DNA from 4 places in the Leuconostoc falkenbergense genome. Region 1 is predicted to be linked to each of the others. Evidence: predicted binding sites of a transcription regulator. Region 1 holds the regulator's gene; each other region holds the start of a gene.

The links. The regulator Rex, encoded in region 1, represses fermentation and respiration genes when NADH is low (regulators of the CRP and FNR family bind a similar motif). The targets are predictions, from matches to a motif close to TTGTGAANTANTTCACAA.
Region 2: the regulator Rex is predicted to act here: its motif matches at 2,615-2,632, upstream of ACI3ES_RS06215 (2,3-butanediol dehydrogenase).
Region 3: the regulator Rex is predicted to act here: its motif matches at 1,640-1,657, upstream of adhP (alcohol dehydrogenase AdhP).
Region 4: the regulator Rex is predicted to act here: its motif matches at 4,811-4,828, upstream of adhE (bifunctional acetaldehyde-CoA/alcohol dehydrogenase).

What each region holds. Positions count from the first base shown of each region.
Region 1 covers NZ_CP174386.1:270,605-278,017, reverse strand. Annotated here, with positions in the region: gene ACI3ES_RS01370 (peptidoglycan bridge formation glycyltransferase FemA/FemB family protein) at 156-1,193, opposite strand; gene ACI3ES_RS01365 (redox-sensing transcriptional repressor Rex) at 1,199-1,849, opposite strand; gene tsaD (tRNA (adenosine(37)-N6)-threonylcarbamoyltransferase complex transferase subunit TsaD) at 1,948-2,964, opposite strand; gene rimI (ribosomal protein S18-alanine N-acetyltransferase) at 2,957-3,370, opposite strand; gene rimI (ribosomal protein S18-alanine N-acetyltransferase) at 3,345-3,902, opposite strand; gene tsaB (tRNA (adenosine(37)-N6)-threonylcarbamoyltransferase complex dimerization subunit type 1 TsaB) at 3,886-4,596, opposite strand; gene ptsP (phosphoenolpyruvate--protein phosphotransferase) at 4,647-6,362, opposite strand; gene ACI3ES_RS01335 (phosphocarrier protein HPr) at 6,365-6,634, opposite strand; gene ACI3ES_RS01330 (L-threonylcarbamoyladenylate synthase) at 6,906-7,413, opposite strand, start outside.
Region 2 covers NZ_CP174386.1:1,247,112-1,254,524, forward strand. Annotated here, with positions in the region: gene ACI3ES_RS06205 (EAL domain-containing protein) at 1-175, opposite strand, end outside; gene ACI3ES_RS06210 (aldo/keto reductase) at 362-1,279, opposite strand; gene ACI3ES_RS06215 (2,3-butanediol dehydrogenase) at 1,422-2,471, opposite strand; gene ACI3ES_RS06220 (aldo/keto reductase) at 2,705-3,538, shown strand; gene ACI3ES_RS06225 (NAD-dependent succinate-semialdehyde dehydrogenase) at 3,597-5,003, opposite strand; gene ACI3ES_RS06230 (alpha/beta hydrolase) at 5,164-6,165, opposite strand; gene ACI3ES_RS06235 (3-oxoacyl-ACP reductase) at 6,295-7,029, opposite strand; gene ACI3ES_RS06240 (QueT transporter family protein) at 7,029-7,413, opposite strand, start outside.
Region 3 covers NZ_CP174386.1:123,930-131,342, reverse strand. Annotated here, with positions in the region: gene ACI3ES_RS00670 (MFS transporter) at 1-184, shown strand, start outside; gene ACI3ES_RS00665 (VOC family protein) at 190-522, shown strand; gene adhP (alcohol dehydrogenase AdhP) at 569-1,621, opposite strand; gene ACI3ES_RS00655 (NADP-dependent oxidoreductase) at 1,792-2,694, opposite strand; gene ACI3ES_RS00650 (ABC transporter substrate-binding protein) at 2,947-4,797, opposite strand; gene ACI3ES_RS00645 (ABC transporter permease) at 4,922-5,818, opposite strand; gene ACI3ES_RS00640 (ABC transporter permease) at 5,829-6,794, opposite strand; gene ACI3ES_RS00635 (ATP-binding cassette domain-containing protein) at 6,797-7,413, opposite strand, start outside.
Region 4 covers NZ_CP174386.1:2,049,179-2,056,591, reverse strand. Annotated here, with positions in the region: gene ACI3ES_RS10600 (peptide chain release factor 3) at 1-572, shown strand, start outside; gene ACI3ES_RS10595 (XRE family transcriptional regulator) at 732-1,640, shown strand; gene ACI3ES_RS10590 (hypothetical protein) at 1,721-2,263, shown strand; THF riboswitch at 2,370-2,466, shown strand; gene ACI3ES_RS10585 (folate family ECF transporter S component) at 2,508-3,065, shown strand; gene thiD (bifunctional hydroxymethylpyrimidine kinase/phosphomethylpyrimidine kinase) at 3,100-3,912, shown strand; gene ACI3ES_RS10575 (hypothetical protein) at 3,950-4,633, opposite strand; gene adhE (bifunctional acetaldehyde-CoA/alcohol dehydrogenase) at 4,971-7,413, shown strand, end outside.

The DNA.
Region 1 (7,413 bases):
ACTTTTCCCCAACTATGTATGAAATATATATGCAATTTAGACAGTATATTAAATTAAAAACGTGATAAAGTCGCAGTATTATGCAGTATATATGCTGTTTGCTTAAAACTTTATTATTATACCAAAAAAGCGCCCACCGGCGCTAATTTTTATAATTAATCAAATTGTTTGAGGTAATCCTTATAACCTTCTTCGTCAACGACCCAGTCGAGTTCACCGATATATTCAGCGTTGGGATCGTGGTAAGCAAATTCATGTTTGAACTTATAGAGACCATCAGAAACATCAAATTCACCAATGCCACCAAAATCATATTCGATTTTGCCAAGTGACAGTCCCCATTTCAGCATCTCATATTGAATGGCAGCCGGTGCGTTATGTTTACCAAATTCGCGATAAGAGCCAGCATACATATACCAAATCTCATCACCATAAGCAAATCCTAAGCCACCAGCAATCACTTGCCCTTCAAAATGAGCCAAGTAGACTCGGAACAAGCCTGTCCCTGCCCATAATTTTTGCATACGAAGGAAATAATCTAATGGTCTGTGTGTGATGCCATGATTTTTTGCCATTGCCACGTAGGTATCAAATAGTGCTCGAATATCCTCTTCACTATCACCAAATGTAATTGTCACACCATCACGAAATGCACGTCGAATATCATTACGAAGTTTAGGCTTGAAGTGCAACATCAATTCATCTTCATTGGTAATAGGCGTAGCACCTTCACCGCGACCATCATAGTATAAGACGACATTCTTACGTGGCTGAATATTACCATGCATGTGTGTAACTTGAGTATTACGTGTCTGGAAGCCTGCATCAAGATATTTTTGATTCAACTCATCCGAATACTGTACTTCAGGATCCATTCTCAACAAGAAGACATTATCTGGTAATGCTGCTAAAGCTTCCTTAATCAAATCCTTAATTAAATCAACATCTTCAATATCGGCGACAGGTCCACGGCCAGCATAAGCTAAAATTTTTCCGGGAACAGCCTCAACTGTTAATACTGACATAACCGCATCAATTTGACCATCTGTTTCATGATAAACATAAACGTGGTTCCAGTTTGCTTTCAATTCACCCCATAGTGGATCCTGTGTGACTTGTCCTCTTGGATTTTCACGCACAAACTTTTGATATGCTGAGACTTTTTCTTGATCATCTAAATTTAAAATTGTCATTTAACTTATAATCCTGTCGTAATTGAACCGTAATTTTCAATGAAATACACCAACGTTTGCAATTCATTGGTTAAGTCAACGTTTTGAACACGTACGTTGGCAGGTACCGTGACACGCAAAGGCGTAAAATTCAAAATTCCCTTAACACCGGCACTCACTAATTGATCTGTAATATCTTGAGCAACACCTTGTGGCACAGTCAAGATCGCAATGTTAATACGTTGCGCACTAATCTGTTCCTTCAATTCACTCATTTTATAAATTGGTACACCAGCTAAAATAGTGCCTGTTCGCTTTTCATCGGCATCAAAAGCAGCTGAAATACGCATATTTGACGATTGATGGAAGTTAAAGTTAAGCAAGGCTTGTCCCAAATTTCCAGCACCGATTAGTGCGACGTTAATCAAACTATCTTGGTCCAAAACATTGGCAAAGAAATCCAATAGCGCTTTAACTTCGTAGCCATAACCTCTTTTACCTAGAGCGCCAAAATAAGAAAAATCACGACGAATTGTCGCCGCATCGAACTTAATAGCATCACTTAATTCTGATGATGAAATACGATCTGTACCAGCATCATGTAAGAAAGTTAGATAACGAAAATAAATTGGTAACCGCTTAGCGGTTGCGCGTGGTATTTTTGGTTGTTGCGTCATAATATATCTCCAGTAATTTCACTTGTGAACTTTTGCATAGTAATTGTACCATATATTTAAGGGTTTTGCGAAAAGATAGTGAAACATTCACAATGATGTTACGATTGTAATAGTTCAAAATCCAATCCCGGATCCGTATTAAGGTCCAAATCCGCATAGATATTTTGTTTATAATTCCAGTAACCAGCAGCACCAATCATCGCAGCATTATCGCCAGTATACGCCACTGGAACTGGAATAAATACTGTATCATTGAAATCATTTAAAAGTGTTGTTAATGCTTCACGCAGCTGTGAATTAGCAGCAACACCACCAGCTAAAACAAAGCTCTTAACTGGATAATGACGCAATGCACGCTCCGTACGACCGATTAACGCATCCACAACAGCATTTTGAAAACTCGTTGCCAAATCATCTTGGTTAATCGTTTCTTGCTTTTGTTCGGCATGGTGAACATAATTAATGACCGCACTCTTTAATCCTGAAAAACTAAAATCATAGTTGTCTTCATGGGCCATAGCCGTTGGAAATTTAATAGTTGCTTTACCACGATGTGCCATTTCATCAATGGTTTTACCAGCTGGATAAGGGAGTTTTAATAACCGTCCGACTTTGTCAAAGCTTTCACCAGCGGCGTCATCTCTCGTTTCACCTAATACTTCAAATTTATTTTCAGTTTTCATTAGGACTAATTCAGTATGACCACCAGATACCATCAGAGCCATAGCTGGATATATGATTGGTTGATTAAAATTGGCAGCAGAAATGTGTCCCGCTAGATGATTAACAGGTATGATTGGCAGGTCATGCGCCAAGGCAAATGTCTTAGCACCCATCAATCCGACCAGTAGTGAACCAACTAATCCGGGCCCATAGGTCACCGCAACCGCATCTAATTCAGATGGGGTGACCTGAGCTTGTTTCAAGGCATCATCAAGTACTCTAGTAATCCACTCAATGTGATGTCGACTTGCTACTTCAGGTACAATACCACCAAACCGTTGATGGGAATTGATTTGCGTTGCAACACTATTGCTTAAAACAATATGTCCATCTTCCACTACTGCTACACTGGTTTCATCAGCACTCGATTCAAATGCAATTATTTTAGTCAATTTTTCGCTCCATCATAATGGCATCATCACCATTTTTGTAATATTTTTCTCGACGATAATAAGGTTGAAAACCAACTTTGCGGTACAGTGTCTGTGCTGCCGTATTGGTATTAGCTACTTCTAATAGTACACGCTTCGTGTTAGGCAACGCAAAAACCGCCATCAGTAATGCTTGTCCAATACCTTGATGCTGAAATTTCGGCGAAACACCTAAACTACCCACTTCAACCTCATCTAAAATTTGTGTTGCACCAAGAAAACCACCTGTCGTCACAAAATAAATAGAACGTGGACTACGAAGTTCATGCTCAAATACTTCTTTTGGCCAAGGTGACGGTGCAAAAGACTCATTTGCTAATTGCCAAATGTCATCAAGATCTTCAATTGTTGCCCGTCTGATTATCAAAATTTAGTGTCATTGAGACCGCATCTTCGTGGTCACCAAGATAATAACCTTTCTTAATTTCCGTTTGCTCATAACCCAATTTACGATATAATGTCTGCGCATTGGTGTTAGAGCGACGTGCTTCTAATGTCATCGTTGACATATGCATGTTGTGTGCAAATTCATGAATTGACTCGAGCAGCATCGTACCAATACCGTGTTTCTGCCAGACTGGTACAACAGCGATATTAGTAATGTGCATATCGCCAATGTCTGAACGATACGCTGCGCCCGCAAAAGCAATAATTTGCCCACGACGCTCTACGACTAAATATAAACGAACATGTGGCCGAGATAATTCACTCATAAAATCACGCAATAGCCACGGTGCAACGCCCTCATAAACCGCTTCTTCTATTTTGATTAAGATGTCAATGTCTTTTAGTGTCGCTCGGCGCAAAGCAAAAGATATACCATTAATTTCGACCTGTCTTGCCTCAAATTTTGGTAAATTAAACGGTAAATGCTGTTGTCGTTTAAACTTCAAAAACATAATTTTCTGGTTTATCCTCACCGGGATGGGCTGCGAGCCAATTCAATTCGGCTTGCGTTTTCCGTAAATAATTGGGATTGAAATCAGCAATATGAGACGTTGGTGTTGCGGCGATACCTAATTTGATAATGCTTTTACCCTCAGGTAAACTATCTTCTGGCGTCAATACTGACGCACGATCACCAAATTGTTCGTGGATTTGGTCAAGAAATGGCGTCGTATCACCCATGAATAAAATATTATCTGACTGCGTCTTCAAGAAAGCAAATAGGTTGCTGATTGGCTGATGAGACTCTGGAAAAATTGACTTTTCTTCTTGATAGACACCAGCAAAAACATTTTGATTACGTGCGTTAAAAAGAGGCACAACGAGACCATCAAACGAAATTTGTGATGCTAAAATAGCTAGACTAGAAACACCAACTAATTCGGTATTTAAGGTGTCTGCCAAAACTTTCGCCACAGTCACACCAATTCGTAATCCTGTAAATGAACCTGGTCCTTGTGCCACAACAATGCGATCAATATTTTGCAACTGCCATTTTTGACTTGCCAAAGCAGACTTAATAGCTGGCAATAACTGAATCGAATGATTTCGCGCTATATTGGTCGTAAAGACCTGTTTAATTTGTTCATCTTCTGCCAAACTCACTGTCAGTGGTTGGTTACTTGTATCAAATGCTAAAATCTTCATAAGTTTAATTTTATCACAAAAAAGCTGCCATAAGGCAGCCGTTCAAAACATTATTGTGTGACTTCTTTAACGAGTGCAATCACTTCGTCATTGGTTTCAGCATCTAACGCTTGCTTAGCCAATTCAGCCATCTTTGTTGTATCTAATTTTTTCATCAACGAACGCGTCTGCAAAACTGACGGTGCGCTCATAGAGAATTCATCCAAGCCCATACCCATCAAAATAGGAACAGCGATTGGATCGCCAGCCATCTCACCACACATCGCAACAAACTTACCTTCGTTGTGAGCAGCAGCAATAACGTTATTAATCAAACGCAAAATTGATGGATTATAAGGTTGGTAAAGGTAGGCAACCCGATCATTACCACGATCAGCAGCCATTGTATAGCCAATCAAATCATTGGTACCAATGGAGAAAAAGTCAACTTCTTTAGCAAACTTATCCGCTAACATGGCGGCTGCCGGGATTTCAATCATGATACCAAGCTTAATGTCACCAACTTTAACACCGGATTCTTCAAGCTTAGTTCGTTCTTCAATATAGATTTTCTTGGCGGCACGGAATTCACCAAGTGTCGCAATCATTGGAAACATAATCCACAAGTTACCAAAGGCTGACGCTCTTAGTAACGCACGTAATTGTGTTCTAAATATTTCAGTTTGATCCAATGAAATGCGGATGGCACGATAGCCTAAGAAAGGATTTTCTTCTTCTGGCAATTGCCAATAGCTCAAATGCTTGTCACCGCCAATATCCATTGTTCTAACAGTAACCGGCTTGTCACCCATTTTTTCAACAACAGCTTTATAGGCTTCAAACTGTTCATCTTCAGTTGGCAAATGGTCTGATTCCATATAAAGGAATTCAGTACGATAAAGCCCAATACCCTCAGAACCATTATCTAAGACCGCAGCCATATCCTTTGGTGAACCAATATTAGCACCGACGACAAACTCTTTACCATCCGCGGAAACAGATTGTTCATCTTTAAGCTTTGCCCACTCAGCGCGTTGTGCGAGATAGTCATCAGCCTTTTTTTGATACGTTGCTAATGTGTCGTCGTCTGGATTGGCAATCACATCCCCAGTCAAACCATCAACAATGACTAAGTCGCCAGCAGAAATTTCCTTTGTTGCAACATCAGAACCAACAACAGCAGGAATCTCTAATGTACGCGCCATGATTGAAGCATGCGCTGTACGACCACCTAAATCAGTTAAAATACCCTTAACAAATTGGCGATCTAACTGTGCTGTGTCAGATGGTGTCAAATCCTTTGAGACTAGCACCACTTCTTCATCAATCAGCGCAGGATTAGGTAGTGAAACATGCAATAAATGCGACATAATTCGCTTTGTCACATCACGAATATCTGCTGCACGTTCTTGCATGTACTCATTGTCTGTCATTGCTTCGAACATGCCAATATACATATCCGTCACTTCTTTAACAGCAGCTTCAGCGTTCACCTTATCATCAGCAATCTTTTGCTTGATTGCGCCAGACATTTCAGGATCAGCCAACACCATCAAATGCGCTTCAAAAACTTGCGCTTCAGAAGCACCAAGGTTTTTTTCAGCTTTTGATTTAATTAAAGTTACATCTTCACTAGAAGCCTTCAAAGCATCGTCGACACGTGCTTGTTCAGCCGTCACATCATTAATTGTTTTTTTGTCAAAAGACAAATCAGGATCAACTAACAAGTAGGCTTTGGCAATTGCCACACCATTACTTGCCGCGATTCCTTTGAAGTTCTTAGTCATTGTTATTCTGCGAGTCCTTCTGTGCCCATTGCTTCTACGATAGCTGCCATAGCAGCTTCTTCATCATCACCTTCAGTTTTGATTGTAACATCAGCACCTTGGCCAACACCCAATGACATTACACCCATGATTGACTTCAAGTTAACATCCTTACCTTGATATGACAAAGTAACATCAGAAGCAAACTTTGAAGCTGCTTGTACCAACAAAGTTGCTGGACGTGCGTGAATACCAGTTTCTGCTACGATATGAAAATCTTTTGATTGTGCCATGATTAATTTCTCCTTTTTAGCTGTTAATCAGCTTCTGAATATAGTTTATCAAAGCGCTTACAAAATATCAAGTAAAAAAAAGCACAAATCGCCGTTGTATCAAGCCATGACGCTGAAAACGCCTATCTAACAACGTTTTAAATGTAAACGTTTACATTTTGTTCACAATTTATTTTCTGTAAATTAAAAATATTGGTGTCATCTTGACACTGAACTTGACAACAATACTATCAATTATAAAAAAGAAAAACGTCTTTACGACGTTTTTCTTTTACACATTAAACTCTTGATTTCCTGCCGCTTTACCCAGCCGATTGTTAAATGCCTTACCAATGCCAATTGGTGACATTTTTTCAACATAGATAGTGGCAACTGTGGCTTCATCGTCATAATAACGTAAACCAGCAAATAGTTGTTCTGTGGCTGTTTCTAATGACTCGCCAAGTGACCACGTTTTTTCTTGGGAAATTGCCATTGCTGCAATCGTTGCATCTTGTGCCATCACAACATCATTTTTTTGCAACACTTCTTTTAAGGTCAGTGCATCTAATCGGTCAAACATCACTACATTTTTATCTGGGGCATAGTGACGATATTTCATACCTGGTGCTTTTGGTGTGACATCGCTAGCAACTGATTTTGTGCTGGTTGCGTCAACAACTCTCACACCTAAAACTGCTTCTAATTGTTGTTGTGTCACCGCACCAGGACGAAGAATTGTGGGTGTCGTTGCTGACATATCAATAACTGTCGATTCAACACCCACAGTTGTTGGACCA
Region 2 (7,413 bases), 980 kb from region 1:
TGGCATGGATTGTTTCCGATTTTGTCATCCACGCATACTCATCTTTGGGAAAACCTGAGACAATATTATTACGTAAAAGTAATTCAAATTCTATTATCTGTTCATTTTTTAAATGTCGAATTGGTTGTCCTACGAAGTAAAAATTTTTAATTGCATCAGTTATAATAGTATTCAAAACACTATCGCTCCTTTAATTTCAAATATTTATGTCAATTAAAAATCTTTACTATTTTAACGAAGAACATTATATTTAAATTTATGTAATAATATCTTAATTTTATCACACCTTTTATACTTTAATAAGTCCTATTATGTAGACAAAAAACGCTAACCTATTCGGCTAGCGTTTTCGTTTTGACTATTAAATACCACTAAATACACGATCAATCGTCTGATAGTCATCATCTGACAAGTCAACTTTTAACGTAGCAGCATTGTCGGCCACTTGTTGCGGTTGTCTGGCACCAGGAATCACAACAGCAATATCAGGATTTTTGATATACCACGCCAAAACAGTCTGGGCAACAGTAGCTTGATGACTACTAGCAATCTGTTTGACCACATCTATTCCAGTCATTATCTTATGAAATTGATCTGCTGAAAATTGCTTAAACTTGCTACTATCTTCTGGCTGATACTTACCCGTAAGTAATCCTGAGGCTAATGGAAAGTATGGCACAAATTGAATGTTATTTTCCTTTAGGTATGGCCACAACCTGGTTTCAGCTTCACGATCAACTAAGTTGTAATGATCTTCTACAAAATCAACGCCACCATCTTTATTGGCTTCTTTAATTTGTTCTAAACTAAAATTAGAAACACCGACAGCCTTGATTTTGCCAGCTTGTTTTAGCTTAGTTAAAGCGTCTACTGCTTCATCTTTAGGCGTATCGTCATCCGGAAAATGGATATAAAACAAATCAATATAATCTGTTTTGAGACGTGTCAAAGCATCATCAACAGCTTGTGTTAAAAAAGCTGGCGTGTTATTAATTTTTAAATCGTGATTAGGATCTTGCGCTGCTTTAGTCGCAATTTTAAAGTTTTCACGCGGATAATTTTGTAAAACATCCCCAATGATTTCTTCGGATCGACCCAATCCGTACATAAATGCCGTATCAATCACTTGAATATTTGAATCTAATGCTTCTTTTACAAGGTCATAACCATCTTGATCACGAAGGCCGTCAAACAAATTGTGTCCACCGACTTTATTTGTGCCAATACCTAACTTTGCAGCCTTATGATTTAGTTGATTTACAACGTCTTTATCTATCATTTGCGTCTCCTCCTACTTACTATTTATAACTATAATTATAAACCCTAAGCAGATAGCAACCAAATGATTTGTTTGCAAATGACACTGCTATTTTTAACCACAAAAAAAGCACACGCTACTGTGTGCTCCAAAATATACTAAATTATGCTTGATTCAAATCAATTAAAATTTTAGCTTGTGACTTATCACGTGTCAACGCTTCAAAACCATCATTAACAATGTTATCCAATTCAATGGTATCAGTGATAACTGGTTGAACATCAATTTGACCGCTACTTACCAAATCAACCGTTTGTTGGAATGTTTCCTTAGAATAAGCAATCGTTGTGGTCAACTTGACACCAGCGTTCATCAATTGCATTGGATCAAAGCTAATTGGCTTAGCAAAAATTGAAACAATAACAACACTACCACGTGGACGTGTCGCGTCAATTGCTTGTTCAAACGTTGGTTGTACACCAGCAACTTCAAATGATACATCGGCACCACCTGGAATAATGTCTTTAATCGCAGCAATTGCGTCTGGCACTTGGCTAGGATTAATGACGTCTGTTGCGCCCATTTCCAATGCTTTCTTCAAACGAACTTCTGACAAGTCCACCGCAACAATTTTAGTTGCGCCAGCAGCTTTTGCAGCCGCAGCAACCAAAACACCAATTGGTCCAGCACCGAAAATAACAACCTTTTCGCCAAATCGCAAATCACCTTCTTTAACGGCTTGAACCGCAACAGCAGTTGGTTCAATTGTTGCAGCTAATTTCAATGAAAAGTCTTCTGGAAGATGATAAAGATTCTCTTCTGGGACATTGACAAACGAAGTGAAGCCACCATCTGTGCTCAAACCAATGAAGCTATAGCCATCATAAACATCAAGATTATCAGGTGAAATTCCCTTAGTCACTGTTGGATTAATCGAAACATGATCACCAACTTTAAACTTGGTAACATCAGCACCAACTTTTTCAATCACACCAGAAAATTCATGTCCCATTGTTAATGGTGCTTGTCCACCAGTTAAAGTGTCTGGTGCATCAACTGGAATAAAGACGGGTCCTTCCAAATATTCATGTAAGTCACTGCCGCAAATTCCGGCATACGCTACACGTACAACAACTTCGTCGGACTTTGCTGGCTTTAACGCAACATCCTCGACTCTAACATCTTTCACACCATGCCATACAGCTGCTTTCATTATTATGTCTCCTTTGATGACAGTAAGTTTTTAAAGACTATATGTCTTTAGTAATATTATAACGCTTATTTTATTTCTTTGTGTAAAAAATCACCTGAAAATAATGATTAAATTCAACCATCATTTGATTTTATCAACCATGCTTGTAGGATATTTTACAAGCAATATTTTTGCATCGGCCGTATTTATCGTTTAATGTAAGTGTTATCAATTAAGAAAGAAGTAAAATGCAAATGTCATTTTATGAATTAAGTGACGGACAGCAATTGCCAGCAGTTGGTTTTGGTACCTATAAACTCAACGGTATCACAGGTGCTCATGCTATCACTTCAGCAATTAAAGCTGGTTATCGTTTATTAGACACTGCTTTCAACTATCAAAACGAGGGCACTGTGGGACAAGCAATCAAGGCTTCCCATGTCTCACGTGATGAACTGATTGTCACTTCGAAATTGCCGGGTAAATATTATAGTGATCAACAGGCATCAATTGATTTGATTCAAGAATCCTTATTTCGTTCCAAATTAGATTACTTTGATTTGTACTTGCTTCATTGGCCAAATCCGATTGATGATCATTATGTTGAAGCATGGGATACGCTAATTCAAGCACAGAAGTTTGGATTAGTAAAATCAATCGGTGTCTGCAATTTCTTACCTGAACACCTAGAACGACTACAAACAGAAACGGGTCATTTACCGGTAGTCAATCAAATCGAATTACATCCTTTCTTTAATCAAGCAGAAATGCGTGCGTATAATTCTGAAAACAATATCTTAACTGAGGCTTGGAGTCCCCTAGGCCGAGCAAGCGATTTATTGACTAACCCAACCCTAGTTGATATCGCTAAAAAATATCACAAAAATGTTGGTCAATTGATTTTGAAATGGGAAGTATCACTAGGTGTTCTCCCTATTCCAAAAGCCACTCACTTTGCCCGTCAAGTTAGCAACTTGGATATTTTTGATTTTGACATCACAGAGGACGACATGGCACGTATTAACGCACTGTCAAAACCTGATGGTCGAACCAATAACCAAGACCCTGCCGTTTATCAAGAATTCTAAAAAAAGCTTTTAATCTCTTCAATAATAAGAGATTAAAAGCTTTTCTTTTGATCAGATTTTAAACGAATCCACCAAATACATCATCCAAATCAATTGGTTCATGCTTCGTAACAATTGTTTCTTTGTTGACGAATGTTTCAATACCAAAGCGACCCAATTCACGACCGTAGCCGGAATTTTTAACACCGCCGAATGGCAATTCAGGTAATGTACCACCAAAGCTGTTGACAAAGACTGCACCAGTTTCTAGGCGTGATGCCACTTCAGTTGCATGTTCAGCCGAACCACCAAACACAACGCCACTCAAGCCATAGTGGGAATCGTTGGCTAAAGCAATTGCTTCTTCTTCATCCTTGACTTTGTAAACTTGTCCAACTGGACCAAAGAATTCTTGATAAAATGCTGGGTTTTCCTTAGTGATGTTGGTCAAAATAACTGGCTCGAATTGTGCAGCTGGCAAGTTCTGTTCAACACTACCAAACGCAAGTGTTGCGCCAGCATCGACTGCCGCTTTAACTTGTTTTGTCAGATTCTGCTTAGCTTTTGAAGTACTTAGTGGTGCCAAAGTGGTATCTGAATCCATTGGGTCACCAATTTTTGCTTCAGAAAAGGCTTCTTTGAGCATATCTAACAGCGCATCATAGTTCTTTTCTGTCACGATAAAGCGCTTTGATGACGTGCAGACTTGACCAGCATTATACAAACGTGCGCCACCAATAATTTTCTTAATTTCTGAAAGGTCAGCGTCTTCCAAAACAATAAATGGATCACTGCCGCCGAGTTCAAGAGAACTCTGCTTCATGTTCTTACCAGCTTCTGCGGCAATAAGTTGTCCAGCGCGCTCTGATCCTGTCAACGCCACACCTTGAACACGATCGTCTGCAATAATATTATTAACTTGATCATAGTCAACGTAAAGATTAGTGAAGGCACCGTCTGGTACACCTGCTTCGCTAACAACTTTTTCAAAAGCACCAGCTGCCATTGGCGTGTTACTAGCATGCTTCAATAACATTGGATTGCCTGCCATGAAGTTAGGGGCAAAGACACGCATAATTTGATAGTATGGGAAGTTCCAAGGCTCAACTGTCATCAAGACACCTGTTGGTCTTGAGATTGTTTGGGCTGGTCCGATTGATGATTCAATTGGCTCTGGTTTCAAAAATTCCGCTGCATTTTTGGCATAATAACGTGCAATTGATACACAAATAGCAACCTCGCCTTGCGCTTCTACGAAACGTTTTCCCATTTCAAGGGTCAAGACTTTGGCTAACTCATCTGTTTGTGCTGCCATCACGTCAGCCACTTTATTCAACGCTGCGGCACGACTTTCAACAGGATCATTACGCCATTTTTTATACAGTGCATGACCCTTTGCAATTGCTTTTTCGACATAGGCATCATCATGATTGTCATATGTTTTAATCACTTCATCTGTAAATGGATTAATTGTTTGATAGCTCATTTTATTCGACCTTTCGTTTGATACAGAGTGAGTATAACTAACAACATCATTACTATAACACCGTTCAAATTATTACAAAAGTATTTAACTTGTGATTTTATATGCAAATAATATGTAATATTATTCACAAAAAAACATGATCATCAATTGATCATGCTGACTATTCAACACTGGCTATATAAGCTAGAGTTTGCTGATAACACTTTTTGGCTGCTTTAGTTTGATAATTAAATTGATATTCATGTGTGATGGACTTACTGGTATGATTAAAAAATTGGCTCGTCACTGGAACCCCTAGTTGTTTTAACTTTTTTTCAAACGCCAAACCTTGATCTTGAAAAGAATAAGCATTGCCATCTGTGATATAGGTTGGTGGAAATTCAGTTGTGACATGATCAACTAAAGAAGCTTGCTTTAGCTCAACTGACTTTTGCCATTGGTGTGTTCCTAATTCACTCCAAGCAACTGAATGAACGAACCATTTTAATATTAATGAATCACTTTTTTGATCTAATACTTGCTTGAGATTAACTGGGCCACAATATGAAATCGCGCCTTTAACAGTATCTTTTGGAATAGCTGTTTGAAATTTCATACTTTTGGCGTAGCTTTTATTCGTTGCCAATGCTGCATATTGCAGGGCAATTTGTGCACCGGCCGAATCACCGCCAACAATTATTTGAGATGTATTCAAATTTGATTGACCTTTTAAATAATTTATTGCGTCATTTAACTGATATAGTTGGCTTGGATAAGTCGCGGTGGGCGCCAACTGATAGTTAATTGCAATGACTGTTAATTTGGCGTCAGCAGCTATTTTTGTGGCAAATTCCTTCATGCCACTTTTGTCACCACCCACATACCCACCACCGTGAACCCAGACAAGTGTTGCTTTAGATTTTGTTACATTTTTTGGTTGATAAATATCTAAAGTGTTTTTTTGATAATGAGACGGATAAACGACATTACCGGTCACCGTGACATTTTTAGAAGCCGACTTAAAAGCACTTTTATCCGTAATCGTTACTGGCCCGTCAAACATACGTTTAATCAAATATGTACTTGGTCTTGGAGACAAACTAAATGCTAACAAAGTTGTCAATATTATGACTAATAAGGAAACAACCAACCAGAAAAGCCACCTTCTAATTCTTCGCCACATCAACCATCACCTACTCATATTTCGCTCTTTTAAATTACTATTACTTTTATCATATCATGTGTATGAACACAAAAAAACCAAACCCGTTAGGATTTGGAAAGGTTTAATGACTACAACATAATTTATCTATTAATGTCCTAAACTCCAACCACCATCAATTGGCACTACTGCGCCATTGATATAGTCAGCTTGTGGACTAGTTAAAAATAAAGTTAGATCAGCTACTTCTTGTGGTGTCGCCCAACGTTTTGCAGGTGTTTGTTCAGCCACTTGTTTAGCCATTGCGCCATCTCCCGCGAAGTCCGCTGCATTCATCGGCGTATTGATAGCTCCTGGAGCAATCGCGTTAATGTGAATACCCTTTTGAGCATAGTCAAATGCCAGTTGTTTGGTATAACCAATAATCGCGTGTTTGCTTGTTGTATAGGCAGCACCACCTCCACCCGCGGAAAATCCTGCGATAGAAGCCATATTCACAATGTGGCCACCACTTCTTGCAATCATACCGGGCAACACTGCATTAGCTGTAATAAACATGGGTGTAACATTCACGTCTAGAACATGTTGCCAATTCTCAAAATTCGTTTCCAAACTAGGTTGATAATTGTCTAAAATACCAGCCGTATTGATTAAAATATCAATACTTTCCTTGTCTGTAATAGTGGTTAGTAAATTAATTAGCTCGTCATGGTGACTGATATCGAGTTGATAAGTAACTAGCCTTTCATGCTGTATGTCTATGAGCTGTTCATCGATTGCAATAACACGAGCACCGTTTGTTAAATAACTCATCATCTGAGAAAAACCGATGCCAGAAGCGGCACCGGTAATCAAAATATTCTTATTTGTATATGTCTTTGTCATTATTTACTCAAATCAACTATTTTACTAAGTGAAAAAATAATAATGCCACCCACAATTAATGAAACAAGTTCACCGGGTACTACGCTAATGTAATACGCCAACCATTGTGCAAAGAGTCCGCCTTTTGCACCAGAGGCAAAGGCACCACTCGCGCCAATGCTGAAAGCAAACGTAAATTCAGCAGCCAAAATGGCCATGCCAATAGTTGAAACAACAGCCGAACTAATAATAATTTTTACGATCGCACTTTTTACTTTTTTTGTTAATAAATAAGTAACAGCCGTCATAATAACAGTCCCTAAAGTGCCAAACACCCAATCAATCCACCCTAAAGGTGAGACCAAATTAGCGATTAATACACCTAATCCAAGCGCTAGTACATAA
Region 3 (7,413 bases), 150 kb from region 1:
ATTCGCTTTGTCAAGCGCACCAATCGGTCAGTTTTTGTTCCTCGGTATTGCAAATTTAATTTCACCAAATATCTCGTGGGTAATCATGGCGATTGTGACATTGATGACTGTTGTATACATCATTTTAACCCGTCAACATGACATTGAGAAGGTTGAAAAAACCACTGAAACAGCTATACTATAAGTATTATGAAACCAAGAAAACTCAACATTAAAACAATTCCTGCTCAAGATGTTAACCGTGCCTACCGTTTTTGGCGTGATGTATTCGACCTACCACAATCCGGTCACGCTAGTGGTCGCCACTTAATGATTGATGGTGATGATATTATTTTTGTAGCCGGTGAACCAACTGATCAATTAGAAATGTTGATTAGAGACCATCAAGATGAATTAAAGCAACATCTTCGCAATAATTTTATTCCAATTGTAGGCAAGCCCGAACCCCGTTTTGGCAATAAAATCGCCTTTAAAATCCATGACTCCGAAGGTAATTTAATCACACTTGAGGCAAATCAATAGTTAAAAAAAAAACGAGATACAAGTTCTGTATCTCGTTTTTATTTGATTATAGTGCTGTGAAGTCAAATACTTTACGACCAGTAATGTTACCAGCCTTCATCTCATCAATCACGTCATTCATATCCTTGAAATCAACTGTCTCAACGATTGGCTTAACTTTACCTTCAGCCCCAAATTGGAAGGCTTCTTTCAAATCGGCACGAGTACCAACAAGTGATCCTCGAACTTCAATGCCGTCTAATACTGTTTTAGCAATATTGAGTGCCATGTCACCTTGTGGCAAAGCAACAGCCACTAACTTACCCATTGGGCGCAAAACATTAACAGCTTGTGAGAAAGCTGCATCATTAACAGCAGTTACTTGTGCGTTATGCACACCACCAGTTAATTCATTAACCTTAGCAACCACATCTTCGGTCTTACGGTTGACCAACACTTCAGCACCGTTAGCCTTAGCAGCAGCCAACTTGTCATCGTTACCATCAATAACGGCTACGTGTGCACCAAATACATTATGAGCATATTGCACAGCCAAGTTACCTAAACCACCGGCACCATGAACTGACACCCATTCACCTGGCTTTGTTTCACCAACTTTAAGTGACTTATACATTGTCACACCGGCACAAGTGATTGATGTTGCTCCAACTGGATCCAAACCTTCTGGTACTTTCACTGCATATTTTGAGTTGACAACAACTTGTTGTGACATTGCACCGTCAATCGTGTAACCTGAGTTACGAACCTTACGGCAAAATGTTTCATTACCTGAAACACAGTAGTCACAAACACCACAAGCATCATAGAACCAAGCAATTGATACGCGATCACCAATTTTAAGATAATCACCGGCACCTTCGCCTAACTTTGAAACACGACCAACGCCTTCATGACCAATAACACGACGGAATTGACCATTGCGTTCACCAATTTCATTTGGATTACCAAAATCACCATTAGCACAGTGCAAATCTGTGTGACAAAGACCGACATATTCAACGTCAACCAAAGCATCACCAAAGCCTAACGCACGTGGTTGCCAATCATCAATTAAATCAACATACCCATCATTCACTTCACGGACAACTGCTGCTTTCATATTTAACCTCTTTCATATATGTGAATTTATTTACAAGTAAATTGTAACCATAAAATTCATATTTGTAAATAGTTTTTATGTAAAATTTACATAAAATTCTTTTATAAAGTGACGTGTTTCACTAACAAATGTATAGAGAGCCTCTACGGTTTCTAAAAATAAAAGTTGGATTACGAGAATTTTAAAACTAACTTGCCTAAAACGTGCTGACGACTATGGAATTCTTTCAGATTAATCACATTAAAAGGCGCCACCTCGGCAATATTGACTTTCACATCACCACTGGCAACCATCTGCAGCAACGCTGCTAATTGTTGCCCGTTTGACTTCATGAAACTGTTTGTTACTCTTGGATCATCATTGTTATCAACAATAGACACCAGTCGACCTTCGAGTTGCAACACGTTCAAAGAATCAGTTAAGGTTTTACCACCGATGGTATCAAGAACGACATCTACTTTATCTTTAATAACAGTTGCCAAACTTTCTTTCTTATAGTCAATAACATGTAAATGCGGATTGAAGGACTTCAAAAATACAGCTGATTCGCCGCTGGCCGTTGTATATATTTTCCCCGCGCCGATTGTCTGAGCAACTTGGATCGCGGTAAAACCAACTGAACCAGCACCACCGTGAATCAATACGCTCTCACCAGGTCGTACATCAAGATCAGTCGTCATCATTTGATACCCAGTTTGACCGCCTAAAGCAACTGCTGCGGCTGTTTCATAACTCACACCATCTGGAATTTTAGCCAACTGCTTGCTACTGACAGCCACAAATTCAGCGTAACTTTTGAGATGTGGTGACGCCGCAACACGATCACCAACATGAAAATCACTTACTTCACTACCTACTGCAATAATGTCACCTGCCACAGACGAGCCATTTATCAGTGGTGTTGGTGCACTAGTTCCCATGACACCTGCACGGAACTTAACATCATAGGGATCAATAGCTGTTGCATGTTGCTTAACCAGTACTTGACTGGGCTTAATGTCTGGTGTTTTGGCATCCGTTACCTCTGCAAAAACGTCGACGTCGCCATAATCTTTCATCTCTATTGCGTACATTTTTTCACACTTTCTTTTCTTCGAAATGTCTGAGTCGCTTTCACATACATTGTAAGCTAATTAACCGCTAAAATGTTAATTTTGATTCAAATTTTTATAAAACAATTAGAAAGTCACATAAAAAAACATCACAACATTAGGAAGTCAAAAATCCATGTTGTGATGTTTTTTACTGGTTGGCTCAACTACTGCTTACGGGCTGGAAAAGTAACGTGAGCCATGGGAGGATACCAACCCGTATTTAATTTGTGATTACTTACGTGGATTACCAGAAGTAGTCAATTTGTTTGAAGTAACACTCAATTTAGCGTACAAATCGTTGACAGGCGCATTTGTCCATCCCTTAACACGACCATTGACCAATTGTACATCAATGTTAGTGTAAGTAGGAATTGTGTAAGCTTCTTTATCAACAACTAACTTTTGGAAGGCCTTGATATTCTTAATCAAGCTTGCATCAGAAGTTGAATTCTGTGTGTCAGTCAAATTCTTAGTCAAAGCAGCTGATGTGACATGTCCAAAGTTATAAGCAGCGTTCTTGCTCCAAAGTTGGTCAAATGTTGGTACTGTACCTTCACCCCAACCACCATCAGTGATATCCCAATCATTGTTCTTTGCTGACAAAACAATTGACTGCCAAGTAGCTGCATCAACTAACTTGTCTTGATAAAGCTTAACTTCAATACCGGCTGCTTTCCATGCAGCGATGTAAGCTTTTGCTTCAGACTCAGCTGTTGAACGACCTGAACGAGCTAAGTAAGTCAACGTTAGGCGCTTGCCATCTTTAGCGTAGTAGCCATCAGAATCTTTCTTATAACCTGCCTTTTCCAACAAGCTACCAGCTTTCTTGATGTCACCGTTAGCTTTTGCTTGATAGCCCTTGACATTCTTATCATAGAACAACTTCTTAGTTTCTGACTTTGAAACTAATGTGTTGGTTGTCACACGTAGGCCGTTACCATACTTAGCAACAACCGCACCGACGTTTTGTGCATACCCAACTGCCTTACGAACGTTAGCATCTTGCAATGGCGTTGAACGATCTTGAATACTTGTTCCCTTAGAATCTGCGTGTCCTAAGTTAAAGTAAAGTTCCCAATATCCTGCATCAGCTTGACCAGTAGCAGCATATCCCTTGGCATTGTTATACTTTGACAACACTGGTGTGTTACCATTCTTCCACAATGTAGCTGGCGCTGTTGTCACAATATCAAACTTTTGCTTTGATAAGTCATTTTCAAGCTTTGACTGATCTTGGTTAACATAGTAAGTGATTGTCTTCAACTTAGCTTGTTTGCCCCAGTAATCACTGTTACGCACATACTTAACTGTTGAGTCTGAAGAAACAGATGATACTTTAAATGGTCCAAACGACAAAGGCGTCTTTGTAACCTTTTTAGACGTGTCAATGGTCTTGGCACTCACATCTTTCAGATCATGATATGGCAAAGCATAGGCTGGCACACCGTCACCCCAGTTAACAGCAGCTGGTAGACTTGTATAAGATACTGTCAACTTCTTGCCATCTTCACCATCATCAAACTTGATACCTGAAATTGACTTTGACTTACCATTTTGGAAATCTGTCAAACCCTTAATCTTGGTATAGGCTTCAGTAAAGTTACCTGAAGCCACTGTGTTAGTGGACAAGGTTTCAAGTGAAAATTCAACATCTTTGGCAGTGACAGCTTTACCATCCGACCACTTCAAGTTATCTCTCAATGTAATCGTGACAGTTTTGGCATCTTTGTCAACTTTTAATTTAGCTGGACCACTACTGATAATCTTCCCGTTCTTGTCGGTGTAGAACAAACTGTTATTACCAGCTGGTTGTAGTTGCTGTTGAGCAGCCGCCCACTGTGCGAATTCCGTATACCCAGCAAATGTGATTGGCGAAGCAGCTTGTCCAGGATAAGTAACTGTTAAATTACCGCCCTTAATCGCTGCCTTTGAGTTAGTATAGTCACCCTTAAATGAACCAACATTGACTGCCTTAGGTGTCGCGTCATTATTGGACGTTGCTGACAATGCTGCCCAACCACCTCCTACAACAACAGCTAGGCCAACAACGCCAAAGCCAATTTTTGCACCTGTGCTTACCATATATATTCTCCCTTTTTGTGTTTCTTCATTGGAATGTTCTTTTTCAAAACACTCATCATGTTAAGCAATATATCACTTATCTATTTTACTGTCAACATCATTTTCTCATTTTTATATTATTATTTTAAGAAACCGATTGTCGTTGGTCACTTGCACGCCGTGCAACTTGACCCAGAATAACAACGCCAACCGTCAAAATAATCAACACAATGGTTTCTGGCAACCATAACCACCACTGCGTATAGATAGTTGAAGCTGAGTTCTGACTTAACACAGTCAACATCATTCCAATTGAGTTAGTCCCTTGTTTTAAACCAAAACCAAGGAACGTCAAACTCGTCTCAATACCAATTGAAGTAGCCAATGTTAATGCAAAATCAGAGATAATTGTTGGTGAAATATTCGGGAAAATACCGGTAAAGAGTATTTTATACCAAGGTGTTCCTGAAATTTTTGCTGCATCAACATAATCACGATTAACTTCAGATAACGTTAATGTTCGAACCAAACGCACGCTTGCTGGCCAACTTGTTAGCCCCAAAATCAATATTAAATTCCAAATCGACAGGCCCTTGGCTGTCGAAAAAATAATTGCTAAGATCATGATAAGTGGCATAATCAACCAGAAATCAATAATACGCATTGACAACCAATCTATCCAACCACCAAAATAACCTATAATCATACCAGCAACAACTGAAATAAATGTAATAATGATTGCAACACCAAAACCAATAATAATTGAATTTTTAGCTGAAGCAATTAGCGTTAAAATAAAGTCAGCACCAGAATCCGTTGTGCCTAAGATATGGCCACCACTCATAGGTGGTAAATTAGCATTCAAAATATCACTCATAGTCCCAATGTTACTTGGCACAAAGAATTGACCAATGACTATAAATAAGAATAATGCAATTAACAAGACAACCGTCACTAACGCTAAATTATCTTTTTCAAGTTCACGCCAGAAATTTTTAATAAAGCGTGCACCAAACCGTTGTTTTTTCATTTTAGTTTCCATGGTTCACTCCTTATTTCACTCGAATACGCGGATCAACCCAAGCTGAAATAACATCAGATAGTAAGCCACCCAACAATGCTAAGAATCCTTGCAATAACATAACTGCTGTGATGACTGTATAATCACGGCTAGTCAGAGCTTGGACGAATAATGCACCAATACCGGGATAACCAAAGATTGTTTCAGCAAACATTGCACCACCCAAAACACCAGTAATTGAATAACCAATTCCCGATGCAATTGGCAAAAAGGCGTTCCGCAAGATATGTTTTCTAAAGACATCCTTAATTGTGACACCTTTGGCACGTGCAGTTCTAACATAATCTTGTGCTTGTTGGTCTAACAAGTTTGATCTCAAATATTGGAAAATACCGTTCGTACTGAACAAGGCAATCGTGAATGCAGGTAAAAATGCATAACGCAAATTACTGAAAAAACTCGTCGTAAAACTCTGAGAGTCATCTATTCCTGTACCTGAAGCTGGGAAAATTGGAATCAAGTAAACAAACAAAATCATCATCAAAAAATAAAAAACAAAGGATGGTACTGCTGAGGTAATTGTGTTCCATACCATCAAAAGGCTGTCAATTGTTTTGTTTTCATGTCGTGCTGATAATAAAGCTTCAGAGATTGCAAAAACATAAGTTAATATCGCTGCAATAATTCCCATTGAAATGGTTGGCCAAAGACGTGAAGCAATAATTCGCGTTACGGTCCAGCCTTTGTTAACAGCGTATGAAGTGCCTAAATCACCGTGAAAAACACGATCAATCCAGTGAATATATTGCTGATAGAGTGGTTGGTCCAAGCCAGCTGCATGTCGCATACGCGCAATAGTTGCTGGGTCAGAGTTAGGATTTAAGTTACCATAAAATGGATCACCAGGCATTAACTGCGCCAACATAAAAATCAGTATTGAAACCAAAAATAACTGAGGAATCATAATCAAGACACGTCGTAAAATCGTTCGCCACATAATTAAGCCTCTCCTTTCTTAAGTGCCGCAGAATGGGTCGGCGTAATTTGTTTCAAGTCATACGCTCGTGCCCGTAAGCCATCCTGCTCATAATATGCAGCTTGATTTTCAGCAAATTCAGCTTCAACTCGTTTTCGATAAGCGCGGTTAGCATCACGTTTGCTAACATCTAGACTCGGAATTGCGGATAGTAGTCGTTTTGTATAAATATGGCGTGGATCATTGAAAATGTCTTCCGTCGTACCCAATTCTACAAAACGCCCATTATGCATAATTGCAATGTTATCCGTCATGTACTTCACAACACCTAAATCATGGGAAATAAATAAGAAACTAATGCCGAAGTCACGTTGTATTTTTTTCATGAAGTTCAAAACTTGCGCTTGAACTGATAAATCTAACGCCGAAACTGGTTCATCTGCCACAATTAACCGTGGATTGGTTGCTAAGGCACGTGCCACACCAATACGTTGGCGTTGACCACCGGAAAACTGGAACGGATATTGCGTCACAGTTCGTGCTGGCAAACCCACAATTTCTAATAATTCTAATACACGTTTATCAATAGCATCTTGATCAAATGAACGTTTATCTCCCGCACCCGCGCCAATTGCGTTAG
Region 4 (7,413 bases), 370 kb from region 1:
ATGGCAAGAAATTAAAGCTCTCTAATGTCACACAGTTCATGGCTGAAGAGCGTGAAAATGTACAAACAGCAGTACCCGGAGACATCATTGGTGTCTATGATACCGGAAACTTCCAGATTGGTGACACGATTTATGCTGGCAAAAAGAGTGTGCAGTTCCCTGATTTGCCAACATTTACCCCTGAATTGTTTAACCGTGTGATTGCCAAAGATGTGATGAAGCAAAAGTCTTACCATAAAGGCATTGAACAGTTGGTACAAGAAGGTACAATCCAACTTTACAAGTCTTGGAACGGTGGTGATTACATCATTGGTGCCGTTGGACAATTGCAATTTGAAGTGTTCCAGTTCCGTATGGAAAATGAATACAACGTCGAAATTCAATTTGAACCAATTGGTTCAAAAGTGGCACGTTGGATTAAACCAGAAGAACTTGACGAAAAAATGGGTTCATCTCGTAATTTACTTGTTAAAGACCGTTATGACGCCCCAGTTTTCTTATTTGAAAACAAGTTTGCACTCAATTGGTTCCATGATAAATACCCAAATGTGACGCTAGAAGAAAAAATGTAATGTGACCTAAACCACAAAAATCAATAACGATTTTGTGGTTTTTGTTTGCCTTTTTGGTGTTCAAATTGTGAATACATACGATAATATATTACATTTTAGGACAACAATGTGTTATTATTACATGTGAAATAGTTAACGAAAGCAAGGGGAGAATATATCATGGCTTTTCATATTGATGAAAATCACTATAATGAAGCATTAAAGTTTTTTATTAGGGAAAAGGGTGTGCCAGTAAAAATCATTTTGGCACACGCTGATATTTCACGTAGTCGTTTCTATGGTTATTTAAATGGGTCGGGTGATCTTGCAATGAGCAGATTACTCTCGATTTTGGAAGTGATTCATGTGTCACTTGACGAGTTTATGTTGTATGCGCGTTCATTAAAAGCGGTCAATACCAACATGCAGTCACAACCAGAAGCGCTAATTGTTGATGAAGCAATGGTGGAAAACGCATTACAAATATACAAACAAACCAAAGATGTTGCAGCGATTGGAACAGCTATTACACAAATCAAAGCACATGATTCGGAAGAGGTTGCGGGAAAATTATTTAAAAAAATTTTACCAACAGCTCGTAATATTTTGTGCAGACGTCATTATTTCTCGCTGATGGATGCGAATTTGTTATTAGATATCATGGACAATCTACGCTACGAGGATTTGCAAACAATTTTACCGTTTGTACGCAAAACAATGATGCAACAACAAGCTTGTCAACAGGCTGGTTTCAAAATGGAAGTCGTACGTCAACAAGCATTACTCACTGTAATCTATCGGTACACATTGCGAGCGTTTCACGAAAAAGCAAATGATGACACTAAGCGTGATTTTGATCTTGTTGATAGTCTTGAACCAGCTATTAGCGATTGGTATACGAACGTTATTCGTAAATTGATGACCGTGATAAAAACGCTCATCGTTGTCGGTAATGAATACGAGGCGCGAGTGGCATACAATAATATTTTGGCAGCCGTTTATGCGATTCAACCACAATCGGCTTGGAATAATTATGAGAAGCTCATGCACAATAACTTCAATGATTTCAAGACATACGCTATGTCATGACCTCATTTAATTCGGGATTCGCATTCAGTTTTGGTCGTGACTTATGTTAAAATGTAGTAACACTACATTGGAGAAAAATAATGGCATATTACACACAACAACTTTTTAATGGCCAAAGAGATCGCATTTTGCGTGTCGTTGACGCTGCGGATGAAACGCAAGCAACAGCAGGCTTTATCCATATTTTTGACGAACGTCGCCCGTTTGATTTTGAATACGCAACGGAATTAAGTAATGGCGAAATGACACAAGAGGAATTTGATGAGCAGGGTGGTGCTGGCAATACATTCAGTGCCAATTTTATGCCTATTGCTCAAAATGAGGATGAAGAGATACCTGCAGAAGTGTTTGAAGAATGGGCTGGTCTAGTTGGACGAGAGTACGCCTTAATTCCTAACTTGCACATCAATATGTACCAACAATCACTCAAGGCAGAAATTGAAGATATTGATAAAGATACTTTTGAAGAACGTTTGATGGAGTTAATCACACGTGTGTTGGGCTCATCTGTTGTGGGCTTTGAAGAAAAGTCATTGACACTTTATCCCAGCTTCTTAATCCAAGAGCAACCTGAACAGGCTGAACCACAAGGCCCTTCAACGCAAATCATTTTACCAGAATAAGACGCTGCCTAGAGGTGGCGTTTTTTTACGAACAATTAGCTAACTTTAATACCAACGTTCGGTTCATTTGGTGTTACAATGTTCGTTGTCGATAAGACAAAATAAAATCGGGGTAGATTGATGCGCGTTAAGTGCAGCGGAAACGGAATGTGGGTCGCTGACGAAACACGCTTGTGTGCGGTGCATCAATCACATTCACCAATATAATCATATAGGTGAACACTCCACTCGGAGGTTCTTTATTATGGAAAGTACATCGCGTACATGGGCGCTGTCAAAATTAGACACGCGCCAGTTTGTTGTTTTGGCATTTTTAATGGCCATTGACATGGCATTAAACAAATTCACTGTTGGGACGAACGTGATACAAGTCAGCTTTTCGTTCGTGGCAATGTCTTTGATTGCCAAGTGGTATGGTCCGCTGTGGTCGATGTTGATTGCTGCCGTATTAGACGTGGTTAATATCACGATTGTTAATCCCGGTGTCTTCTTCATTGGTTTTACTTTAACTGCGGTTGTTTCAACATTAATTTATGCGCTAGCTTATTATCGTCAAGATCACACAAGTCTATGGCGAATTATTGTTGCCGTTGGCTTGGTGTTGCTCATCACTAACATTGTGATGAACACAGCTTGGCTGGTAATCATGTATCACACAGCGCATGATTGGCCATCATTGGTGGCGTTCGCAATACCAAGAATTATCAAAAACTTAATTATGTACCCAATCCAAGTTGCTATCACCTATTTCTTTCTAAATAATCCGGTGGTACGCCGCACAACAAAAATAATTTTTAGTTAAACAGCTTCGGCTGTTTTTTTGAAAGCAGGTTATGATGACAAACGAATTTCCTCAAGTATTAACAATTGCCGGTTCTGATTCTGATGGATCAGCTGGTATGCAAGCTGATTTACACACCTTTTTTATTCGTAAGACGTATGGTATGAGTGTTCTAGTGGCAGCTGTTGCGGGTAATTCTTACGGTATCCACGCAGCGGAAACATTACCGTTGGCGTTTATTGCCCAACAGTTTGAAGCTTTGGCTGATGATTTTAAAATCAAAGCTAGTAAGACGGGAATGCTGTCTGATGCAGCTTTAATTGGCACGGTAGTTAAGGCATATCAGACTTACGATTTTGGGCCATTGGTCGTTGATCCCGTTATTACTACGAAACATGGGGCACAATTATTAGAAAATGAAGCGTTCAAAGCTTTGAAACAACAGCTGCTACCATTGGCAACTGTTGCCACGCCTAATTTTTTTGAGGCACAATTGTTAACAGGACGAACAATTCAAAGCGAAACAGACCAAGCAGCGGCAGCACGGGACATTCAGGCACTAGGTGTTCAGAATGTCATTGTGAAAGGTTGGCATCATCAAGATGACCAACAAGAAGTTGCAGACTACGTGTTACTAGCTGATGGATCAGATTTTTGGCTGCGCCATCCTTATTTTGATACGACACATATCAACGGTACGGGCGATACGTTAAGTGCCACCATTGCAGCTGAAATTGCAAAAGGACAGTCAGTCGCTAATGCCATTCGTATCGCGCATGATGTGACAACGGCAGCTATTGCTAGCGAAATAGCGGTTGGCCACCAATTTGGTCCAATTAATCATTGGGCAGCTCAAAATATTGATTAAAAAAAGTGTGAGTTGATAAATTTCAACTCACACTTTTTTAGGCTTGACCTGTGATATCACCATGGACAAGCCGTTTAAAAATATGTCGGTCGGCCCAAGCGATGTTACGGCCTTGGAAAAGAAAAGATACAATTGTGCCTAGTCCTAAAGCCACAAGCTGATGACTGAAAGGGAAGCAAACTGCTGAAATACCAATGGCAACAGCAAAGTTACTCATTTGCGCTTTACTAGCGTTGCCGTGAAAATAATCAAACCGTAAAATGTTGGTCAAGTCATCAAGGGGATGTAGAATCCAATTGACACGCTGATAAATTGAGATAGCAACACCAATCGTCCACACCGCAAAAATATCGATTGGAAGTAACCACCACCAAGCAAGATGTCGAATGCCTAAGGAGACAAAGAGATTAGCAAAGACGCCAACCAACAAACTAAACGACATGCCAAACACAATATTGCCAATTAAACGGGGCCAATTAAAGTGCATGGCGAGCCACATGTTCAAGAAAGCGACACTCGTAGCAAAAAAAGCAAGGAATAAACTGATCGGCGCACCAGTTAGATTGGATAAATTGGCAGCACCAGCCGTCCAAGGAGCTGATCCCATTGCAGTTGCCACACTCAAACCATTTCCAAAAGAATTGATAATTAAAGATACAACGAAAAAACTAATTTTTTGTTTGTACCCTAACTGGTAAAATTGTCCGTCAATATAATACATGTTGTCTCATCCTCAAGCTAATATATTATCTTATTATAGCATTGTCGTCGCAAAGTGCTTGGTACATTTAGATTGAGAGTTCACGATTTCATAACATTTAGGGCGCAATGTTTACACTTTCTTCATAGAATAGTTATATAATAAGCCGTAGGCGTAATATTAAAAAATATGCCGATACTGTGATTAAGTACACAATACTATTTCTGTGTTTGTAAGCGCTTTCAAACGTACATTTATCAGGCGTTTAACAAATAAAAATTAAAAGTGTTGCTTTTTCTTGACACTTATTATATACTTAGATTGTTAAGAAATGAGCAAACAAAAAGGAGCACAAATTATGGCAGAAGCAACTGCAAAGAAGCCCGCTAAAAAGGTTTTGACACCTGAAGAAAAAGCTGAATTGACAGCTCAAGCTGAAAAAATGACGGCCGAATTGGTCGAAAAGTCACAAAAAGCTTTGGCAGAATTTTCAACATTTTCACAGGAACAGGTTGACAAAATTGTTGCCGCAATGGCATTAGCTGGTTCTGAAAATTCACTATTGTTGGCCCATGAAGCCCACGATGAAACTGGTCGAGGTGTTGTTGAAGATAAAGATACCAAAAACCGTTTTGCCTCTGAATCCGTTTATAACGCGATTAAGTTTGACAAGACAGTTGGCGTTATCAATGAAGATAAAATCCAAGGAAAGGTTGAATTAGCAGCACCACTTGGTGTATTAGCTGGTATCGTACCAACAACTAATCCAACGTCAACAACGATTTTCAAGTCAATGTTGACAGCTAAGACGCGTAATACGATTATCTTCGCATTCCACCCACAAGCACAAAAGTCATCAGTTCACGCTGCACAAATCGTTTATGAAGCAGCTGTGAAAGCTGGTGCACCCAAGAACTTTATCCAATGGATTGAAAAGCCTTCAATCTACGCTACAACTGCTTTAATTCAAAATCATGGCATCGCTTCAATTTTGGCTACTGGTGGTCCATCGATGGTTAACGCCGCTTTGAAGTCAGGAAACCCATCAATGGGTGTTGGTGCTGGTAATGGTGCTATCTACTTGGATGCAACCGTAGATACTGACCGTGCGGTGTCAGACTTACTTTTGTCAAAGCGTTTTGATAATGGTATGATCTGTGCCACTGAAAACTCAGCGGTTATCCAAGCGCCAATTTACGACGAAGTTTTGGCTAAGTTACAAGAACAAGGTGCTTACCTTGTGCCTAAGAAAGACTACAAGAAGATTGCTGATTACGTCTTCAAGCCAAACGCCGAAGGTTTCGGTGTAGCCGGACCAGTTGCTGGTATGTCAGGTCGTTGGATTGCTGAACAAGCTGGTGTTAAGATTCCTGAAGGCAAAGATGTCTTGCTGTTCGAGTTGGATCAAAAGAACATTGGTGAAGCTTTGTCATCAGAAAAGTTGTCACCATTATTGTCAATTTATAAAGTTGAAAAGCGTGAAGAAGCCATTGAAACAGTTCAATCATTGTTGAACTATCAAGGTGCTGGTCACAACGCTGCTATCCAAATTGGTTCACAAGATGACCCATTCATCAAAGAATATGCTGATGCAATCGGTGCATCACGTATCTTAGTTAACCAACCAGATTCAATTGGTGGTGTTGGTGATATCTATACAGATGCTATGCGTCCATCATTGACGCTTGGTACCGGATCATGGGGGAAGAATTCATTGTCTCACAACTTGTCAACATACGACTTGCTTAACATCAAAACTGTTGCACGTCGTCGTAACCGTCCACAGTGGATCCGTTTGCCTAAGGAAGTTTATTATGAAGCAAACGCGATTACTTACTTGCAAGAATTACCATCAGTTAAGCGCGCCTTCGTCGTGGCTGACCCTGGTATGGTGCAATTCGGCTTCGTTGGTAAGGTTTTGAGCCAACTTGAATTGCGTCAAGAACAAGTCGAAACAAACATCTACGGTTCAGTTAAGCCTGATCCAACTTTGTCACAAGCAGTTGAAATTGCACGTCAAATGGCTGACTTTAAGCCTGACACAGTGATTTTGCTTGGTGGTGGTTCAGCATTGGATGCTGGTAAGATTGGTCGTTTCTTGTACGAATATTCAACACGTCATGAAGGTATCTTGGAAGATAATGATGCTATCAAAGACTTGTTTACAGAACTACAACAAAAGTTCATGGATATCCGTAAGCGTATTGTTAAGTTCTACCATGCACGTTTGACGCAAATGGTTGCAATTCCAACCACATCAGGTACTGGTTCAGAAGTGACACCATTCGCGGTTATCACTGATGATGAAACACACGTTAAGTACCCATTGGCCGACTATGAATTAACACCTGAAGTTGCCATTGTTGATCCAGAATTCGTGATGACTGTACCAAAGCGCACAGTTGCATTCTCTGGTTTGGATGCTTTGTCACACGCCTTGGAATCATACGTTTCAGTAATGGCTTCAGAATTTACACGTCCTTGGGCTTTGCAAGCTATTAAGTTGATTTTTGATAACTTGGCTGATTCTTATCACTATGATCCAAAGAACCCAACTAAAGAAGGTCAAAACGCACGTACAAAGATGCACTATGCCTCAACTTTGGCAGGTATGTCATTTGCTAACGCCTTCTTGGGTATCAACCACGCCTTGGCCCACAAGACTGGTGGTGAATTCGAATTGCCACACGGTTTGGCCATTGCGATTGCAATGCCACATGTGATTAAGTTTAATGCCGTAACTGGTAACGTAAAGCGTACACCTTATCCACGCTACGAAACTTATACAGCACAAAAGGACT